DNA from 2 places in the Pontibacillus sp. ABV4_188 genome. Region 1 is predicted to be linked to the other one. Evidence: riboswitches for the same ligand, from Rfam matches in the RefSeq annotation. Region 1 holds a riboswitch; the other holds the start of a gene.
The links. A riboswitch is a leader RNA that binds a small molecule or an ion and turns the genes downstream of it on or off. The one in region 1 is predicted to bind glycine.

Region 1 (7,589 bases):
GCTACTACTGAAGATTTTGATATTATTCCGAACTCGCAACAATGGAGAGTATATACCAGAACTAGTAGTTCAAATGGGTGGACTTTGTATGACTCTATAGATGGTAGATCTTATGAGAGTAGCTTATATGGATATGCTAACACCTACTCAGGAACTTCCAGTTACTACAAGGGAACATTATCTTATGAAATGAATCCAAATACCTCAAGCCCGGATAACAGAGCGATGATTAAGTACATTAGTAATGTAGGCAGTGCAGGTTCGCTCTCTGTTGGAATTGGACCAGTTTCAGTTTCAACAAGCGATTCTTCTGAAACTCTAAAAGCATCTAATGTAGATGACTTCAAATGGAGACAGTACGGTTACTAATATGGAGCAAGCAGGGGGTGATAATTATCATCCCCTTTAAATAATAGAGGGGGTGAAGTGAAGACATGAGGTGGAAATATTTTTTGTTATTTCTTTCGGCTTTGTTTTCATTACTGGTAGTAGTATCAGGGTGCAATAGTGATTCTAATGCAGGAAATACTTCTTCAAAAGAGTCTACAAATTATTCAATGTTATTCAAAATCGACAAGAAGTTAGAGGAAAAAAACGATGAGGGTAAGACTATTTATGTAATTGAAGGACATAACCTAAAGGATGGAAAACAAAAGTTTAAAATTAGCTTAGATAGGAATGTTTGGAATTTAACTAAAAAAAATACTGTTACTTATGAAATTTCGTTTGATATCATCGAAGGTGAAGAGTATGGAAAGCTTCTTCAGATCTCTAGAGCCCCAAATCCGGGTTAATAAAATTAATTATTCTAAAAGTCCTTATTGTTAGTTATAAAGACTTTTTATATGGATAGGTTTATTTTTTCTAATTTATGGACTATTCCATCATTGAGGCAGGTGGATATTACTCACTCTGCCCTTTTATATTCTTAGGAAAATTCAAATTTTTATTCAAACTTCCTATTACAAAGACGAGATGACCTGTGTGAGCGGCGTAAAAGGCAAATTGAGCCGTCTTTTCATCTCTGATCTCTCCAAGCATTAAGATATCTGGGTCATGCCGAAGGGCAGCCTTAAGACCAGCATAGTAATCCATACCTGCTTTCTCGTTTACTTGTACTTGGAGAATATCATGGAGTCTTTGTTCAATGGGATCTTCTAGTGTAATGGTCTGATACGACTGTTCTTTTAATAATGTTTGCAGTAATGCATAGAGGGTTGTTGTTTTTCCGCTTCTCGTCAGGCCTGTAAACAGGATGATCCCTTGCCATCGGGATTTTGTTATTTCGCGTGACACGATGGGACGATGAACCTGTCCCCCGTGGCTCTCATGGGTCTTGCTGTGATAAGATAAATAAAACGGCAAAAGGAGTGGATGATGTTGGATCGAGAAGTTTTGCATGAACGAGTGTATGCACTAAAGTTTGCATTGGAGCAAGGTGGCGTTGATCTTGGGGATGCTCAACATGAAATTTTAAAAGACCTTATGGAAGTAAAAACAGAGAAAGATGGCATGGTTGATCCTAATTCTGTGTCTCCGAGGCTTATGACATTGATTCAGGCCACGTTAGATCAGCAGTTACACTAAGGAGGAGCAGTTTTGCAAACTATTTATTTAATTGGGTTTATGGGAAGTGGTAAATCCAGCGTCGGAAAACAATTGGCTGAGCGACTGCAAAAGCCTTTTATTGATTTAGATCAGTCGATTGAGGAAAGGAACGGCAAGAGCATACCAGATATTTTTGCTGAAGGTGGGGAAGCTTCTTTCCGTAAGTATGAGGCAGAAGCTTTACGCGCAGTGAAAAGTAAAGGAGCAGTTATTGCTACTGGTGGTGGGATCATTGAAACGCCTGGTAATCACGCTGTGATGGAAAGTTCCGGTGAAATTATATATTTACATACTGATTTTGATACGATTATAGAACGTCTACAAGAGGATCCGAACAGACCGCTTTGGAATCAAGATCATACTAAAAGGCGTGCTTTGTTTGAAAAGCGACTGCCTACTTATAAAGAATGGGCTGATGTGACGGTTAACACGACGGATCGGACTGTGGATGAGATCGTTGTTCAAGTAGTGGACGTTATAAAATAAGGATTTTTGGACATACTACTGATGTACACCTAATGTGAGGTGAGGATCTATGTCTGGAAATGACTATGTGAAATTTATGACTCAAGAAATTGTGAAGTATATGGATCTACCTGAAGATGAACGAAAGAAAAGAAAAGAACAAAAGAAACAACAAGAAGCTATAAGTTCTAGATGGTTTGGTATGTTGCCTTTTGCTTTGAAGTTTATGTTTAAAAAGCATGTTAAATAATATCCATTCCATAGTAGTAAAGTCGCGTGTTCTTCATTAGATCATGCGACTTTTTTGTGTTTTGAAGCACCACAATATATTGGTAAAAGCAGCGTCTAAATAATTCAGACGCTGCTTTTAGTTATTTAGGTGGTCTGTAATCAATTTAGAGGAAGTGGACTGACTAATATAAATCATTCCTGCATTAATTATGTCTAATTCAATTTTAGGTTCATATCGTTTTTGAAGAGCGCTTTGCTCTCGTTCGAGCCTTTCGAGTGCTTCGGCTTTTTGCTCGACAGCTTCCTCTTCATCATCTTCGGATTGAACATCATTTTTATAAAAGTGCTCTAATAATTGTTTTTCTTCTTCTAACAACCGTAATGCATCTTCGCCCCAAGAAAGGTCTTGTTTTGTAACGTTTCCATGTATATAGGCTTCTATCCGTTTTAATGCACTTGGCAGCTTAATAATGGGTGTTAACGTAAAGCAGTAGTCTGGAATCTTAGGGGAAAGGGAGATCGAGCCTAAACGGTCCATGAATTGCGGGATCATACTTCCGTTGATCAACTGAAGACCTAATGAGACGATTTCCTGTCGTTTCTGCGTCCCTTTATAATTGATCGATGCATTCAGGATAAGCCATGGCGTAAGGCTTGTCTGTTGGTTCGTCTCTACTTGTTCATATTGCCTTGTGAGTTGCCCTTTTTTTCGTAGCATCTGAAACATCTGGTGAACACGAGGGGAGCCAAAGTGCAGCCATTCCCCTTTTTCTTCACGGCGGTTTGGGTTCGTAATAAAAGTGACTTGCATAGGGATCCCTCTTCCATTCACCCTCTTTACATAGTTCCAGTAAAACGGTCGGTTCATCAGCACCTCATCTTGCTCTTCTGTTAACTGAACTTTCATAACACCATCACGGTCTTCTAAAATCGAGCATTCATTGGCGGTAAAATAGCGGTGTAAGAAATTATGAAGCGCCTGTTGTTCCATCCATTTCCACCTCCTGATCTTGTTCCATCGCGTACGAAATAACGGAAGATAAGTTATTGAGCTTAACTTTCATTTCCCCGTCTGTTGAAGACTCCGTAAAGATCGATTGAATTTCATCTTCTAAATTATCAAGCTCTAGCTTTTGTAAGATGGCATCTAAATTCCCGACGACTCTTTGGAAGAGGTGGATTTTCTCATAAAGAAGAGAAAGAACATGTTCTTCAATTGTGTCTCGAATGGCAAAGTTGTAAATATTAACGTCTTCTTTCTGTCCAAACCGATGGATTCGTCCAATTCGTTGTTCGAGGCGCATCGGATTCCAAGGTAAGTCGTAGTTAATCATATTGTTACAGAACTGCAAGTTAATTCCCTCGCCTCCAGCTTCTGTTGCTATCAGAACCTGGGCTTGGTTTTGGAAGAGTTGCTTCATCCAATCCTTTTTACTTCTCTTAAAGCCCCCCCTGAATGGAACGGATGTAATGCCGTGCTGTTGTAAATACCACTGAAGATAGTACTGAGAAGCTCTATACTCCGTGAAGATAATGAATTTTTGATCCGTTTTCGAGATTAAGTCAACCACTTTTTGCGCTTTCGCGTGATGAGGCATTTTCTCAATGTAGCCAATCATCTCTTGTAGTTGTTCGGCTCTTGAAGGATGGATCTCTTCATTCTTCAACATACTCTGAATAGAAAGAAAACACGCTTCACGGCTTGAACATAATTCTCGCAACAGAACGATGTTGGAAAAAGCCATCCCTCCGCTTGTAACTTCAGACAGCTTTTCGTAAGCATTCTTTTCTTCTTCTGTGAAATCAATATAGACGGTTTCTACGTTACGCTTTGTCCAATCGACACCTGTTTCATCGCGACGGTTACGGACCATAACTTTCTTAACTAATTCTTTTAGATGTTCATCATTTGAGAGTTGGTTTCGGTTTCTTCCAAATCGTTTTGTGAAGTCTTCATAGTTTCCTAAGTGACCTGGTTTTAAAATGGATACTAAATTAAAAATATCAACCAAGTGGTTCTGCACCGGAGTAGCCGTAAGAAGAAGGCAGTATTTCTTTTTTAGTGATCGGACGAAGGCGTAGTTTTTCGTCTTGTGGTTTTTTAATTTATGAGCCTCATCGATGATAATAAGGTCATATTCTGTTTCTAAAAGTTTCTCTCGGTGCGGAGGTCGCTTAGCTGTATCAATAGAAGATACGACAACATCATAGTCCCATATAGCAGATTTTCTTTGGGCTGCTGCAGGGATATAGAACTTCTGATTCATTTCTTGTACCCACTGATTGACGAGAGAGGCTGGGGCTAGTATGAGTACTTTTTTGACAAGTCCACGAATCATGTATTCTTTTAAAATTAATCCTGCTTCTATCGTTTTACCAAGACCTACTTCGTCTGCTAGGATTGCGCGTCCGCTCATTTCTTCCACCACTTGTTCAGCACAATTTAATTGATGAGGGAGAAAGTCGACGTGAGGTAAGTATTTAGGTGATTGTAGCCCTTTAAATTCAGGTGTTGCAACATGCTTTGATGTTTCATAAGCCATCTGGAATAGTTCCCATGAAGCAAAAGGGCCTTCTGACTGCAAGTTCGTTGCGACTATTGGATCAATAGACGTATCGATCTGTATAGATGGATTCATGCGTACCCCTACCTTTAAAAGCAATAAATTTTTGTGCACAGTCCAAAAACCGTGTGATATAATGACAGTGAATTTGTAAACTAGTGTTTACTATTCCGTAATGTTTATGAATTAGTATGAACCATTTATGAAAATATTATTATCGCGAATGATTACAAGAGGAGAGACCGCAGTAACTTGGCGGCGCCGAAGGAGCAAACAGTGATGTGAATCTCTCAGGCAAAAAGACTCTTGTAGGACGCACCTCTGGAGAGTGCCTACGTAAGGCCACCCAAGAAGAAAGCAGCCAAGATCTACTGCGAAACTTTCTGGTTAACGGACAGGGAATGACACGGTAATCGTGTATTCTCTGTTTTTTTATGTTTAATTTTCAGAAAAATAGCGCAAGTTCGAACGATTATGTACATAGGGGGATTTTAAAAATGGCTGATTTAAAACGTACACCACTTCACCCTCATTACGGGGATTGGGGAGCAAAAACAGTTGACTTTGGAGGATGGGATCTTCCTGTTCAATTTACATCTATTAAAGAAGAACATCACGCAACGAGAAACAGCGCAGGTCTATTTGATGTCTCTCATATGGGAGAAATTTTAGTAGAGGGACCAGAAAGTGAAGCTTATCTGCAAAAGATGCTCACGAATGATGTGACTAAATTGACAACTAACCGGGCGCAATATACGTTTCTTTGCTATGAAGATGGCGGGACGGTTGATGATCTGATTGTCTATAAATTGCAGGAACAATCCTATTTGCTTGTGGTGAATGCAGCGAATACAGACAAGGATTTCAAATGGCTAAAGGAAAATTTAACGGAAAACGCAACGCTTCATGACGTTTCTGATCAATATGTCCAACTCGCTATTCAAGGACCGAAGGCTGAAGCGATTTTGCAACGTTTAACGGATCAGGATCTTTCTGAAATCAAATTCTTCCGATTCTTGCAGGATGTCTCCTTTAGTAGTGTTGAACATGGAGCACTTGTTTCTCGTACGGGTTATACAGGAGAAGATGGATTTGAGATTTATATTCATCCTGAGGCGGGGGGAGCGCTTTGGAGAGCCATTCTTACTGAAGGCGAGAAGGATGGGGTACTTCCTGTTGGTCTTGGGGCAAGGGACACGCTTCGTTTTGAAGCAAAACTTCCATTATATGGTCAGGAACTAAGTGCAGATATTACGCCGATTGAAGCTGGACTTGGATTTGCTGTCAAAGTGGATAAAGAAGGTGACTTTATTGGTAAGCATGTTCTTAAGAAGCAAAAAGAAGAAGGAACAAACCGGAAACTAGTAGGTCTTGAAATGATCGATAAAGGGATTCCACGCCACGGTTATAAAGTATTTGATGGCGACAAGGAAATTGGTTTTGTTACTACAGGTACACAGTCTCCGACATTAGAGAGAAATATAGGTCTTGCCGTTGTTCCTAATCAATATACGGAGCCCGACACGGAACTCCTGGTTCAGGTTCGCAAACGATTATTGAAAGCAAAAGTTATACCGACACCCTTTTATAAGCGGTAAGGATAAGGATAGGGAGGTTTTACAATGACATTTCGATATTTACCCATGACCGATCATGATAAACGATCTATGCTAGAGAGTATTGGCGTTGAATCAACAGATGTTTTATTTAGTGATATTCCTGAGAAGGTTCGTTTCAAAGGGGAGTTAAACATAAAGCCAAGCGCAAGCGAGCCAGAGTTAATGAAAGAATTGGCTCAACTAGCTGGTGAGAACATCAATACGAAAGACTACACATCTTTTCTGGGGGCAGGGGTTTATGATCATTACATTCCCTCCATTGTAGATCATGTACTGTCTCGTTCCGAATTCTATACAGCTTACACACCTTATCAGCCAGAGATTTCTCAAGGAGAGTTACAAGCGATCTTTGAATTTCAGACGATGATATCTGAGCTAACAGGAATGGAAGTATCTAACTCATCTATGTACGACGGGGGCACCTCACTTGCTGAAGCAGTGACGTTAAGCGCTGGACAAACAAAAAAGAAAAAAGTTCTTGTATCTAAAGCGATTCACCCTCACTCTTTAGAAGTTATTCATTCCTATGCAATGGGACAAAACATTGAAGTGGTTGAGATTGAAGCAAGAGAAGGATTAACAAACCTATCTATGTTAGCGGATGAATTAGATGAAGAAACTGCAGGGGTTGTCATTCAATATCCGAACTTCTACGGACAAATTGAGCCTTTAGAAGACGTTCAAGAGATCTTAAAAGATTCAAAAGCAATGTTTATTGTTTCAAGTAATCCTCTAGCCCTTGGGTATCTCACACCACCAGGTAAATTTGGGGCGGATATTGTTGTAGGCGATACTCAAGTGTTCGGTATTCCTGCTCAGTTTGGTGGACCGCACTGTGGATATTTCGCTACGACTAAGAAACTAATGAGAAAAGTTCCAGGGCGTCTTGTAGGCCAAACACAAGATGAAGAAGGACGAAGAGGCTTTGTGTTAACGTTGCAAGCTCGAGAGCAACACATTAGAAGGGATAAAGCCACATCTAATATTTGTTCTAACCAAGCCTTGAATGCACTTGGTACATCTGTAGCACTTAGCGCGCTTGGTAAGAAAGGCGTTAAAGAAATGGCTTATCAAAACATGCAAAAAGCGCGCTATGCGAAGA
Region 2 (7,589 bases), 1.4 Mb from region 1:
GCGTTCAGCCTGTTTTTTTGTGGGTTTTAGTTGAGAGAGCTTTGAGGCTAGTTAAATGATTTCGTACTTGAGCCGTTGGTATGCTTTTCGAGTCGTAGCGCCTTTACTTAAGCCGTTCGCACTCTACTTACGCCGTCGCTCCCCCTCTCGAGCTGTCATTTTCATCTTTTGGGCCGTCTTTGTTCTAGCTTAGGCCGTGGGTGCTCGCTTTCAAGCCGCGGTGTCTCTTCTTACGCCGTGATCCTCTCTTTTAAGCCGTCGCACGTCTCCCTCTCGCCCCAAACAAAAAACTGCCCAAACCAAGTTTGGGCAGTCTACATATCGATATTTTTAGTTAATCAAAGCCTGCAACGGAGCTGGAATGCGACCGCCTCGGTTCACGAAGCCCTCGCTGCTGTATGGATTCACACCCATAACAGGAGCGCGGCCAAGGAGTCCGCCGAATTCGATCATTTCGCCTTCTTCTTTTCCTGGAACCGGAATGACGCGTACGGCTGTTGTTTTCTTGTTAATCATACCGATAGCTGCTTCGTCGGCGATAATGCCGGATAAGGTTGCGGGACTTGCGTCACCGGTTAGGGCGATCATATCAAGACCTACGGAACAGACGCATGTCATCGCTTCAAGTTTTGATAGGGAAAGGGATCCTTCTGTTACCCCTTCGATCATACCTTCATCTTCACTAACCGGAATAAATGCACCGCTTAATCCGCCTACATAGGAGCTTGCCATGGCGCCACCTTTTTTCACAGCGTCATTCATAAGAGCAAGCGCCGCAATTGTGCCGTGTGTACCAACGCGTTCAAGGCCGATCTCTTCTAATATGCGAGCGACACTGTCGTTTAGCGCGTTCGTTGGCGCAAGGGAAAGGTCAAGAATGCCGAATGGAACACCGATTCGTTCGGCTACCTGGCGTCCAACAAGTTCACCAGCGCGAGTAATTTTGAAGACAGTATTTTTAATAACTTCAGATACTTCACCAAGATCCGCTTCTGGGTAACGCTTCAGCGCACTCAATACTACACCAGGACCACTAACGCCGACGTTTAGGACCGCTTCGCCCTCACCTGTTCCGTGGAAAGCACCGGCCATGAACGGATTGTCTTCTACTGGGTTACTGAACACCACAAGCTTCGCACAGGCAATTCCGTTTTGATCCTTTGTGCGCTCTGCTGCATCACTGATCACGTGACCCATTTGTTTCACAACATCCATGTTGATACCTGTACGAGTAGTCGCTACAGACACAGAACCACAGACACGTTCAGTCACACTTAAGGCTTCAGGAAGAGAATCAATTAGAGTTTGATCTCCTTTTGTGACCCCTTTATGAGTAAGAGCGGAATAGCCGCCAATAAAATCAACGCCAAGATCTTTCGCTGCTTGGTCTAGCGTTTTTGCAACTTCAACGGCTTCAGCCACAGTTGCATTGCCAAGAATTTCAGATACAGGCGTGATTGATATACGTTTATTGATGATTGGTACACCGTACTCTTTTTCAACTTGCTCAGCAACAGTTGTTAAGTCTTTTGCGTATGTCGTAATTTTGTTGTAGACATTTTCTTTTAACTTCTCAATATCTGAATCGGCACAGTCACGAAGGCTGATTCCGATGGTAACCGTACGGATATCGAGGTTCTCCATTTGAACCATGCGGATGGTTTCTGTTATTTCGTTAAATGCAATATTCATGGGGAGCCCTCCTTAAATGCGGTGCATAGACTGGAAAACTTCTTCTAGCTGCAGACTAATTTGCACGCTTAAGTTCTCGCCAGTTTCTTGTAGTACTTTTCTGATTGTATCTAGATCATGCGCTTCTTTCACATCGATAATCATAATCATTGTGAAGTATTCTTCCACAATCGTTTGGCTGATATCGAGCACGTTCAATTTATATTCTGCGAGTACGTTTGTCACGTTCGCGATGATTCCAACTTGGTCTTTTCCGATGACGCTTACTACTGCTTTACGTTTTTCCATGATGATCCACCTCTGCCTATATTTTCTATGAACAAAAAAAGAGATCAGCTCTCGCCGACCTCAGACAAACGTACCCATACACGTATTCTGTATGTAAGTTCGTTCCTGTCCGGTTGCCTGAGATCATGAACCCTTCGGCGTCGCTTTACTAGCGATCTCTCCAGGATTGGCTCCAGTTATAGTGTTACCCATAAATTTCACAGCCACTATTCTTTTGAATAAATGTAATGGTATCAATATGCGTATCAATGGTCAAGGATGATGTTTCCTTTATCCCGTTAGTGACGCCCCTCTTTTTTTAAACGCATAAAGCCAAACATTCGATTCATACTAACGATAGGTGATTTATATGAGTCCACGTATAAGGAAAACGAAATCTCGTTCGAATGATTCAACTGTTCATGCGCCTGAACCCTATAATGCTAGCTCTCTTTTTAAAGATGTAACGAAAAATCTCCAGCATATTACTTCAATTTTTGATGATAGTCCAGAACTGTGTACAAAAGTACTGGATCAGTCGCCTGTCCCGCTTGCTATGCTCTACCTACATACGCTCGCTGACGAGAGTAAAGTAGAAGAGAATATTTTAAAGCCTTTATTGGAATGGGAAAAAGAAGGCATTGACACTCAAAAAAACCTGGAGTCTATGAAGAAAGGCCTCAATAGCGCATCAGAAATCAAGGAAGAAACGACGTTTAAAGGCGTTACAGAAGCATTGTTGACAGGGCATGTCATTCTTTTTATTCAAGATTGTGATCTGGCACTTGTCATTACAGTTGAACAAACTGACTATTTTCGAAAAGTAGAAGAATCAAAAGTACAGACCCTTGTTCGAGGGCCACGAGAAGGGTTTGTGGAAGATATAGATACCAACATGGCTCTCATTCGAAGGAGAACGCGCACGCCTAAACTCTCATTCCAACAACACTGTGTTGGCAAGGATACACGGACAAAGGTGTACGTGACGTATGTTCGCGGTCTGGTTGATCAACAAGTGTTGGACACATTAACGAAACGAATCGAACAAGTCGATACCGATAAGATACTAGAGAGCGGTATGCTAGAAGAGCTAATTGTTGACCCAAAATACACTCCATTTCCCACCATGAAAGCTACGGAACGACCAGACATTGTAGCTGGAGAAATTCTGGATGGGAAGATTGCAATCGTTGTTGATGGCACGCCTTTTGTTTTAATCGCCCCTGTTACATTTACATCATTCTTTCAAATTGCTGAAGATTACTATGAAAAATTTGATCTCGCCACCTTTATTAGAGGTATTCGATTGTTAGCTTTTTGTATATCTCTGGCATTACCAGCTGGTTATATTGCTGTCACCACGTTTCATGCTGAACTGTTAGAAACCAATATTCTAATCAACTTAGCAGCTCAGCGAGAAGGAGTCCCGTTCCCTGCTTTTATGGAAGTTTTTATTATGGAAATTATCTTTGAATTATTGAGAGAAGCTGGCATTCGAATGCCACGGCCCATTGGGTCGGCAATCTCTATTGTTGGGGCACTCGTAATAGGAGAAGCAGCTGTAGCAGCAGGATTTATTTCAGCTGCCATGGTCATCATCGTTTCACTTACAGCAATATCGAGCTTCATCTCACCGTACTATGCCTTTAGTGGTGCTGCTCGTTTAATCCGCTTTCTGTTCATTTTATTTGCTGCAGCTGGAGGTTTTTTCGGAATGGTCGTCTTAATAATTGCCCTTGTTATTCATTTATCAAGTGTTACTAGTATAGGCAGGCCTTACTTATCCCCCATTTCTCCTTTTGAATGGAAAAAGTGGAAAGACGCTTTCTTTCGCTTTCCTATTGGATACGACAAATCTCAATGGTACCAGCTGCTTGTTAAATTAAAGAGGAGGATGAGCCGATGATTCGGAAATGGATTCAAACGCTTGGATTGCTTTGTTCATTGTTCTTCCTCTCTAGTTGTACAGGTGCTGAGGAATTAAACATCCAAGCCATTGTGACGGCTATTGGATTTGACGTTGGTAAGGATGGTGAAGTGGAGACCCATTTTCAAGTCGTGTATCCAGGCGGTGCTGCGATGAAACAAGGAAGTTCTCCAGAAGGCGGCTCCGGTAGCCCCGTCTATACGTATACTATTAGGGCTGACACGATGACGGAAACGGTAGATAAAGCAAGAAACCTTATTCCAAGAAAGCTATTCTTTCCCCATATTCAAGTTATTGTGTTAGGAGAACAGTTCGCAAAAGAAATCGGTTTCTCCTTTATTACGGATTATTTAGAGAGGGATAACGAAATCCGCGATGAGTTTATGGTATTCACCGCTAAAGAAGAGACAGCAGGAGAAATTCTATCTGTTTATACATCTCTCACCTCTAATCCAAGCCAAAGCATCGTGGACCGTGTAAACAAAACTGCCAGTCCGATGGGCCTAACAGAAGGAATTTTCATGGAAGACGTCATTCGATGGACATACGGGGAATACCGTGATCCGGTAACGATGGGTATTCAAAAAGCAACCCCTCAAGCTAATGCTTCATCAAAAAAAGCTTTAGAGAACATCCATGCGAATCAAAATGCATTTGACCTAACCGGCATTCCGCTTTATAAGCATGACAAACTCGTCGACTGGTTAACCATAAAACAGTCAAAAGGATGGGCTTTAATAGAAGATGAAGCGAAGGAAACCCTTTTTATTTCTGCCCCGTGCCCAGAAGAAGAGTCAGGCAACGTCGGTTTCTTATTGAAAGATTTACGTACTAAGAAAAAGGCAGCTATAAACGGAGAAGACATCGGGTTTCAAGTAAGTGTGAAAGGGCGAGGAATTGTAAGGGAAGTTACTTGTAAGGGAGCTATCGAAGACCCTGACTATTTGGCCAAGCTGAAAAACTCACTCTCTATTCAACTTAGCTCGTATATGAATGAAGCTTTTGAAAAAACTAAAGAAAATGAAGTAGATTCCTTTGGCTTCGGACAGTTCTTGTATAAAAACTACCCCAATAAATGGAAGGGACTAGAAAACCAATGGATGGATATCTATCTTTCGAGTACTTTTACATCCAATTTTGATATAGATGTATCAGGTGTTGGAACTAGGAGGAAAAGTGTGTATGAAGATCATCCAAAATAAAACGAGAATACGTATTGTAACGGGAGTTCTTTGGGTGTTTGCTATCAGCCTCTTTATTGGCTTTGAAATGGGCAAAAACCTATTCCCCATTACACAATGGATCGAAACCATTTATGAACCTATCTATATGATGTTATTTGGTTGTGTCTTATGAAGCATACACTAAGCCCAGGACAACTCTTTTTTCTAGTAGCTAACTTTACTATTGGGAGCTCGCTTTTACTTGCGCCTATTATTACAGGGGCAACGTCTATGGAGAATGCATGGCTATCCATGCTCATGGCGATAGGTGTTGGTTTCCTTTTACAACTCTTATTATTAGTCGTAATGAGGAAACGGAATTATGAATCGATCTTCTCTATCGTAGACCAAGCTTACGGGAGGTGGATCGGCACAGTAATCAATGTTCTTATTCTCATCTTCATCTTCCACTTATGTGCATTAGTTGTTGGAAACACGGATGATTTCATGGTGGTCATTAAGCCCGATACCAGTCCGACTGTCTATCAGGTGACGATGATAGGGTTAGCGATTTACTGCGCGTTGCATGGTTTGGGGAATTTAAATACTACCAACCAGGCACTTAGTATAGTCTTTTACTTTATCTTTATCTTTTCGATTATTATGCTTATCCCTCAAATCGATGTGGATAACTTCAAACCCTTTCTTTACGAAGGATGGAAGCCTGTCATTGAAGGAGGATACAATTCGCTTGGAGTTCCGTTCTTAGAGCTTACGCTTATAACAGGACTATTAACGTACGTTAATCAAAAGCAACATATCAGGCGATATTACTTGCTTGGTTTATTATTTGGAGGCGGGGTTCTCTTTTTCTTCGTTGCTGCATCCATCGGTGTAGAAGGGGCTTACCTAACGCAGCGAGAATCTTATCCAACCTACTCTCTCATGAGGGACATTCACGTAACAAAGGTTTTCGAGCGAATTGAGATTATTATAGGAATTGCTTGGATTTTCGTATTATTCGTCAAGATTACTACGCTGTTTATCTTGTTGTTATTAGGAGTACAGCACATCGCAAAGGCGGACGACTACAAAGCATTTATCCTCCCCCTTTCTCTGGCTATTTGGTGTTTAACGAACTTGTCACACGAAAACTTGATCGAAAACGCAAGCTTCACCTCAAAAAACTGGACACTTTACTCATTTACCCTTTACCTACTCATCCTCCTCTCCATCATCATAGCAGGACTTCGCAACAAACCAAACAACTAAAAACACTATACCGCTCTAGAGTAGTAAAGGGTGTCTGGCACCCGTTGATCCTTTAGAGTGTTGCAGGGTGTCTGGCACCCTTCAACACTCTACAGCACTACCACGTGTCTGGCACGCTTTACTTCTCTAAAGCACAAAAAAGCAAGTACCTAGTCGTAGGTACTTGCTTTTATCCTCTATTCTTCGTGGTAAACTACGGCTTCGTACGGGCGAAGGGTGAGGCTTTCTTTAGATGCGTGAGGGGAGTCGCTGTAGTTTTGGATCATAATTGAAGCTTCACCAAAGTTCACGTCTTCTGGCCATGGGCGTTCGATCGTTTCACCTGTCCAGTTTGTTACAACGACAAGCGTTTCTCCTTCATGTTCTCGTTTATAGGCATAGACTTCTTCATCTTCTGGCCAAATAAGCGTGTGATCGCCGTTTACGATGACCTCATGTTCTTTCCGAAGAGCAATCAGCTTCTTATAGTAATGAAAGATCGAATCGGGATTCTCGCGCTCTTTCTCAACATTAATCTCATCGTAATTCGGATTCACTTTCAGCCAAGGGGTACCAGATGTGAAACCTGCGTTTTCAGACGAATCCCACTGCATTGGTGTACGCGCATTGTCGCGCCCTTTCTCATGAATTGCTTTAAGAATTTTGTCAGAATCATGATCTTTCTCAACAACCATATCCTGCCATAGGTTACGGATCTCGACGTCTTCGTAGTCGTCAATCGATGGGAAGTGCACATTTGTCATTCCAATTTCCTGACCTTGATAGACATATGGTGTACCTTGCATCATATGAAGCCATGTTGCAAGCATCTTCGCACTCTCAGTGTGATACTCTTCATCATCACCGAAACGAGAAACAGAGCGAGGCTGGTCATGGTTCTCAAGGTAAAGAGAGTTCCAACCCTTATTAAAGAGTTCCACTTGCCATTTTGACATTATCTCTTTTAACTCGGTAAGCTTCCAATCTTTCTCTTCCCACTTGCCCATCTGCCCACCTGGTTGGGCATCAACGTCCATGTGCTGGAACTGGAATAACATTGACAGGACACCTGAATCTTCATTCGTGAATTGCTTCCCTTCTTCAGGCGTAACAAATCCAGTTTCTCCAACGGTCAAGATATCATAATGGTCAAGCACTTCCTCTTTCATTTCCTGCATATATTCCATAAAGCGAGGTCCGTTGGCAAAGTAGTCACTTCCCCACTGGAATTCATCATCAGGCTTTGTCACAGGTGCATCCGGTAGCCCTTCCACTTTTGAAATTAAGTT

Region 2: linked by a shared signal. The riboswitch ahead of ACYX4O_RS06620 (ACT domain-containing protein) and the one ahead of gcvT (glycine cleavage system aminomethyltransferase GcvT) in region 1 are both predicted to bind glycine.

The regions. Positions count from the first base shown of each region.
Region 1 covers NZ_CM149975.1:2,672,166-2,679,754, reverse strand. Annotated here, with positions in the region: gene ACYX4O_RS13830 (hypothetical protein) at 1-369, shown strand, start outside; gene ACYX4O_RS13825 (hypothetical protein) at 435-794, shown strand; partial or broken gene ACYX4O_RS13820 (ATPase, T2SS/T4P/T4SS family) at 970-1,269, opposite strand; gene ACYX4O_RS13815 (hypothetical protein) at 1,381-1,587, shown strand; gene ACYX4O_RS13810 (shikimate kinase) at 1,600-2,094, shown strand; gene ACYX4O_RS13805 (YqzE family protein) at 2,144-2,323, shown strand; gene ACYX4O_RS13800 (YqhG family protein) at 2,441-3,295, opposite strand; gene ACYX4O_RS13795 (DEAD/DEAH box helicase) at 3,273-4,943, opposite strand; glycine riboswitch at 5,092-5,184, shown strand; glycine riboswitch at 5,188-5,268, shown strand; gene gcvT (glycine cleavage system aminomethyltransferase GcvT) at 5,366-6,466, shown strand; gene gcvPA (aminomethyl-transferring glycine dehydrogenase subunit GcvPA) at 6,491-7,589, shown strand, end outside.
Region 2 covers NZ_CM149975.1:1,312,054-1,319,642, reverse strand. Annotated here, with positions in the region: gene ACYX4O_RS06625 (DUF711 family protein) at 331-1,692, opposite strand; gene ACYX4O_RS06620 (ACT domain-containing protein) at 1,705-1,980, opposite strand; glycine riboswitch at 2,076-2,154, opposite strand; gene ACYX4O_RS06615 (spore germination protein) at 2,330-3,865, shown strand; gene ACYX4O_RS06610 (Ger(x)C family spore germination protein) at 3,862-5,088, shown strand; gene ACYX4O_RS06605 (hypothetical protein) at 5,069-5,242, shown strand; gene ACYX4O_RS06600 (GerAB/ArcD/ProY family transporter) at 5,239-6,321, shown strand; gene ACYX4O_RS06595 (glycoside hydrolase family 13 protein) at 6,498-7,589, opposite strand, start outside.